Saccharicrinis fermentans DSM 9555 = JCM 21142: one gene and its partner. The protein of the gene in region 1 interacts with the protein of each later gene in a pairwise test. Links are inferred from orthologs where the notes say so. Each region holds a gene or a part of one and is shown on either strand. Other genes may lie near its edges. The genes, in order: CYTFE_RS0115150 and CYTFE_RS0118585.

Region 1 (3,177 bases):
CTTTGAGCTCCATCATCAAAGACAAACCCACTATTTTAAACTTTGTCTATTTCCGTTGTCCCGGCATATGCACTCCCCTCATGGATGGCATTACGGAGGTGGTTAATCAATCGGACATGACACTGGGTAAAGATTTCCAGATTGTTACCATCAGCTTCGATCACAACGAAGATTATCTATTGGCAAAGAAAAAACGCAATAGTTATTCCTTAATCGTGGAAAAAGAAGGTTTTGAAGACGGATGGTTATTCTTTACAGGCGACAGCAGTAACATCGCTAAGCTGACGACTGCCACGGGTTTTTCTTACAAACGAACCGGTAATGACTTTATACACACAGCCGGATTAATATTAATCAGTCCCAAAGGTAAGATAACCAGATATCTCAACGGCACCTATTTTCTACCTTTCGAGCTTAAGTTAGCTGTTATTGAATCCTCCAAAGGGATCCCCGGCCCAACAGTTAACCGCATCCTTCAGTTCTGCTACAGTTACGACCCCGTAGGACAATCCTATGTACTCAACATTACCAAAATGGCAGGAATACTCATTATTGTAATTGCCGGACTGGTATTTTTAGTACTAACCATAAAACCCAAAAAAAGAATCACTTAATCTACACCAAATATGGCACAAGAAGAAGTAACCCAAAGTCACGTTAGCTTTAGGGATGTAAAAGGGAAGTACACAGGACTTTTTGCCTGGATATTTTCCACCGATCACAAGCGAGTAGGACTTTTGTATCTATATTCCATTATCACCTTTTTTCTCACCGGGGTTGTGCTTGGTATTTTCATGAAGCTGGAGTTAATGGCTCCTGGAAGAACCGTGATGGATGCAGCCACCTACAATGCCATCTTTACACTGCATGGTGTAATCATGATATTTTTGGTTGTTGTTCCGGGCTTGCCTGCCATCTTCGGCAACTTCATGTTACCTATAATGATAGGCGCTAAAGATGTAGCCTTTCCAAAGCTCAACCTCCTATCATGGTGGGTGTATGCTTTGGGAGCCATTGTTGCCCTTTCATCTTTGTTTATGGCAGGCGGTCCTCCAGATACAGGTTGGACATTTTACGCACCCTATAGTTTTAAAACCAACACCAACATGCTTCCGGCTGTGATAGGAGCATTTATTTTAGGCTTTTCATCCATACTAACTGGCATCAACTTTATTGTTACCATTCACCGAATGCGGGCACCAGGTATGACATGGTTTAAAATGCCTTTATTTCCATGGACTCTATATGGTACTGCATGGATTCAGATTTTGGCCACCCCCATTGTTGGCATCACGCTACTAATGATTGTTGGAGAGCGGATACTAAACATTGGTTTTTTCGATCCTGCTTTGGGAGGAGATCCTATTCTATACCAGCACTTATTTTGGATCTACTCACACCCAGCGGTTTATATTATGATACTCCCTGCCATGGGCGCCATTTCTGAAATCATACCAACCTTTGCCAATAAAACAATATTCGGCTACAAGGCCATTGTAATTTCTACCTTAGCCATTGCCTTTGTAGGTTATTTCGTATGGGGTCACCATATGTTCACCGCAGGTATGAGTGGAACGGCTCTATATGTATTTTCCCTCTTAACCTTTTTAGTTGCCATCCCTAGTGCCATCAAAGTTTTTAACTGGGTTAGCACCTTACACAAAGCCTCCATTCAGTTGGAGCCACCCTTTTTCTGGGCGGCATCCTTCTTATTTGTGTTTATGGTTGGTGGCTTATCCGGTCTTGCCTTAGGAGCTTTGGCTACCAATGTACACCTGCACGACACAGCATTTGTGGTTGCCCACTTCCACTATATCGTTTTTGGAGGTGTTGGCTTTGCCTTTATGGGGGCTATTCACTATTGGTTCCCTAAAATGTGGGGAAGAATGTACAACACCAGAGTAGCGACAGTAGGTTGGATGGCTTTTTTTACCGGATTTTGTTTTCTATATACCCCTATGTTCCTATTGGGAATACAAGGTATGCCACGCAGATATTACGATTATGTGGACCGTTTTCATGGACTCAATGTAGTTTCTACTGTTGGTTCCTGGGTTCTCTTTATAGGACTTGCTATTATCATCATCAACCTTGTTAGAGGAGCCAGGAAAGGCCCTATCGCACCTAAAGATCCATGGGGAGGCAAAACATTAGAATGGACTATCGATTCTCCTCCAACACTGGAAAACTTTGAAGAAATACCAGTAATAACCAAGGGACCTTACGATTACAGTTAATATTTATAATATGGACACAAGCGTAACAATTGAACATGTGCACAGAGACGACGAAGGCTCTAAGCTAGGTATGTGGTTATTTATATTTACCGAGTTGTTATTATTTGCAGGTTTATTTATCGTATATGGAGTATACAGATACCTGAACCCAGAAGCTTTTCATTTAGCCGCACAACAACTAAGTGTAACTGTAGGTACAATCAACACGGTTATATTATTAATAAGCAGCGCCACCATAGCAATGGCCAGCTCTGCCATTCGTTTAAAAAATAAAGCCCTCACTTTAATACTTTTAGCCACCACTATAATCATGGCTGTTATATTTATGGTGAACAAATATTTTGAGTGGAGTGCAAAACTGGAGCATGGTTTCTTCCCCAGTAGTGATATCTTACATAAACTAGGAAATGGTGATACCCTGTTTTTTGGACTCTACTTTTTTATGACAGGATTGCATGCCCTCCACATAGTAGTTGGAATGGTTCTTATTTCTATTGTAATCATAAGGGTAAACAAGAACAGCTTGACTCATGAAAACCCAGTATTACTTGATAATTCAGGACTTTACTGGCATTTGGTTGATATCATCTGGATATTCCTGTTTCCATTATTATATCTCATTACTTAAACTTTGCATTATGGATAATCACTCAGAATCACATATTGTTCCGTATAAAACATACCTATACATACTAGCTATTCTACTTGCACTCACAGGAATAACAGTTGGGGCAGCCTATGTAGAATTTGGCCAACTTACGATTTTTGTCACTTTGCTTTTGGCATCGATCAAATCAACACTGGTACTGATCTATTTCATGCACTTGAAGTTTGATAATCGAATCATACAGATCATCGTACCTACCATATTTATACTGGTAACCCTTGTGTTAATTGTTACATTCCTAGATTATAATTTCCGATAGCTATGATAGAAGAA
Region 2 (3,018 bases), 840 kb from region 1 along the record:
CGATTTATTAATGGCAGCAGCTAAATATGATATTGGACGTGTGGATAGTTTAGATCAGTATTATAAGGCATTTGTTTCTGTTTCTACATCAACTCGTAATAATGAAAGTATAACAGAAAAGTATAAAGCCTTAAAAAAACTTGCGAAAGGGCAGCCTTCACCTGTTTTCACTGGTTATATCAATCATGCTGGAGGAACAACATCGTTAGGTGATCTTAAAGGAAAATATGTATACATTGATGTTTGGGCAACCTGGTGTGGACCATGTCTGGCGGAGGTTCCTTTTCTTAAAAAAGTTGAAAAACAATACCATGGTAGAAATATTGAATTTGTAAGTATTTCCATAGACGTAGAGAAAAAGAATGAGGCCTGGAGGAAGTTAGTGATAAACAAAGAATTGGCCGGTATTCAATTGCGTGCTGATAAGGATTGGGGGTCGGAATTTATTGCCAGTTATGAAATAAATAGTATTCCAAGGTTTATTTTAATAGATCCCAATGGTAATATTGTAGCCTCAAATGCCCCAAGGCCTTCCAACCCTAAGTTGATGGAGCTTTTTAGTGAGTTGAATTTGTAAAATTATGGTTTAGTCTGAAGAATGCAAGAGACAAGATAGCTGCCTACCAACTTGCTAGCTATCTTGTTTGATATGTTTATAATTTTCTTTTAAAGTTCACAAGGAATTAGGCTAAATTAATCATCTTTCACTGTGTAAAACGATCTTTGTGGCTTGTTTTAACTTATCATAGCCTTGCTATGTCTTATTTAAAAGACTACTTGAAAGATTGCATTTTTAACTCTTGTTACTAAGTGCTAATGCATTATTTCGGTTTAAATAAGTATTGTGTATTTTTAAAAAGGACTCCCCAGTGGTATTATGCTGGGGATTTTTTATTGCCTACGAAGCTTACTATTGTAAATGAATTATCTCTTGAGGCTGCATCCTTTATTTTTAACTCGAAAAATATGAGTTACGCCATAAGGAAGGTTTACATGCTTTTTAACCTAGCTGCAGCATCTAATATTTGTTCGTCGCTCACTGATAGGTTTATTTGTAAAAACTTTTTTTTGCTTTTTTCGTGGTAATAGAAACTGATGGGCATGGTAGCAATATCCTGCTCGTGAATTAACTTGATGGCAATATCGATGTCATTTTTTTCTAATGAAGGCTCAAAACTTATCAATTGAAAATAGGTTCCTTTGCTGGGTATGGCTTTGATCTTAGAGTCTTTGATGCAGGAGAGAAACAGGTCTCTTTTCCTTTGATGGAAAATAGCTAGCTGACTGAAATTATTTTGTTGCTTCATCCATTCTGCAATGGCCATCTGATATGGTAATTGAATGCCTTCGCCAATGATATCAATCATCTTACGTATCTCTTTGGTCAGTTTGGCCGAAGCCATGCAATAGCCCACATGCCAATTGGGAATATGGAGCGTTTCATCAAAGGATGATACAATAATGCTGCGCTCTCGTAATAGTGGATAAAGCGCTATGCTCTGGTGCATCTCACCATCAAATACCATATGTTCAAAGGATTCATCACTTAAAACAACAATGTTGGTTCCGTTGAGTATTTTCTGAAGGCGAATCATGTCCAGTTCTGACATGGTGGAGCCGGTAGGGAAATGTGGAGAGTTAATAATAATCATACGTGTTTGAGTAGATATTAATTTCTGTACTTCCTCCCATTCTACATGAAAATCGGGTGAGCGTAGTGTAACATAAATAGCACGTGCTCCTGTTGTCTCAATTGCTTGCTCGTAGCTTCTGTGGGCTGGTTCAAAAACCAAAACCTCATCTCCCTCCTTTAATAAGGCCATTACTGAGGCAAAAATACTTTGTTTAACTCCGCTTGTTATGGTGACCTCTGTCTCTGGGTCATAGCTATAGTCGTATAACTTAGCAGTCTTGGCTGCGATAGAGGCTCGCAAGTCTAATAAGCCATATCTGGGGGAAGGTATGTTGGCATTCTGCAGTATTTTGGTAAGTAGTAATTGTTCTAATTCTGTACTGCATTTGACCAAGGAGTGACTCTCAGCCAGATTCAATAATGAATTTTCTCGTGCATATTCCACCATTGCCATAGGCGATGTGAGGTTATTTGTATTGTGTATAGTCATAGCAATTAAATCATTCCTGTAATATGTTTGGTGGTTGATTTTAGGGTGTTAAAATGTTTTTTAACGACCTAATGTGGTGATAGCCTTATTTTTATCGCGTAAATCATGCTGTTAGTATAGCTTTTATAATGATCATGGCAAAAAGCAATTTACAAAAGTTTTTGCTATAAAGAGTTTCTAATGGGCAGAATAGCTTTAATATTCCGCCAACTGCGTATTTTATTCTATTACCGGTACAATTCCTTGAGTACTTTGAGTGATTTAATATTTGAAAAGCCGGAAAGGTGAAGTTGGTAATATTCCAACATTTTTTCGATAAACTTTGTTCTATCATCCTGGCTTATTTGTAGTGAATCTAATTCTTCAATTCTAATTTCACTAAGCTGGCGTAGAATCGATGTCTCTGAATGGTTCATGTAATGGGGGTGTGCAGGTTCGCTTTGTTGAAATGTGCCTGTTTTTAGGTTAAAGTATGGAAGCGCTTCGTTACTGTCCATGGAAGGAAAAAAACCCAAAGGCCGTGTTAAGCGAAACAATAAAAATAAGTGAAAATTTTGAACACCAGGTAAATGACTGTCCAGCATAGATATGGATTGATGTAGGAAGGTAAATAAGTTGGCATCTCTTTTGTCCTCTTGTTTTAAGGCTTTGTTAAGAACCTCTGCAAGGAAGAAAGCCAGACTGCGTCTGACGGGTTCAAATGGAATCTGGGTAAATGGGGTGTTTACTTTGAAATCTTTTATGCGGTGTATGGTTTTTTTTTCGGAATGATATACTTCTAAATCCAACAGGGAGAGCGCTTGTAAAAAAACATGTTTGTCTTTTTTTTTTCGACTTCTAACTTGATTAATCATGTATGACTGAAGTCCTAATTTCTGGGTGTAGATGTGTGATA

The links.
Region 2: the proteins of CYTFE_RS0115150 (region 1) and CYTFE_RS0118585 interact in binary tests that used the Escherichia coli proteins (3 or more experiments, as listed by UniProt). The link is inferred for Saccharicrinis fermentans DSM 9555 = JCM 21142 from one-to-one orthologs.

Annotation. Positions count from the first base shown.
Region 1 is NZ_KI912107.1:3,717,490-3,720,666, forward strand. What follows is about bases 6-2,931. They hold CYTFE_RS0115150 (cytochrome c oxidase subunit I), read left to right. Parts: upstream 6-626; coding sequence 627-2,237; downstream 2,238-2,931. Other genes in these bases: CYTFE_RS0115145 (SCO family protein), read left to right, coding at 6-614; CYTFE_RS0115155 (cytochrome c oxidase subunit 3 family protein), read left to right, coding at 2,248-2,865; CYTFE_RS0115160 (cytochrome C oxidase subunit IV family protein), read left to right, coding at 2,876-2,931. Also shown: more of CYTFE_RS0115145, read left to right, coding at 1-5; more of CYTFE_RS0115160, read left to right, coding at 2,932-3,163; coxB (cytochrome c oxidase subunit II), read left to right, coding at 3,166-3,177. UniProt on the Escherichia coli protein: Cytochrome bo(3) ubiquinol oxidase is the terminal enzyme in the aerobic respiratory chain of E.coli that predominates when cells are grown at high aeration.
Region 2 is NZ_KI912107.1:4,554,488-4,557,505, forward strand. Bases 57-2,823 are described here. They hold CYTFE_RS0118585 (aminotransferase class I/II-fold pyridoxal phosphate-dependent enzyme), read right to left. Parts: upstream 2,124-2,823; coding sequence 990-2,123; downstream 57-989. Other genes in these bases: CYTFE_RS0118580 (TlpA family protein disulfide reductase), read left to right, coding at 57-577; recO (DNA repair protein RecO), read right to left, coding at 2,351-2,823. Outside these bases: more of CYTFE_RS0118580, read left to right, coding at 1-56; more of recO, read right to left, coding at 2,824-3,018. UniProt on the Escherichia coli protein: Shows aminotransferase activity with methionine and histidine as substrates, and to a lesser extent also with phenylalanine.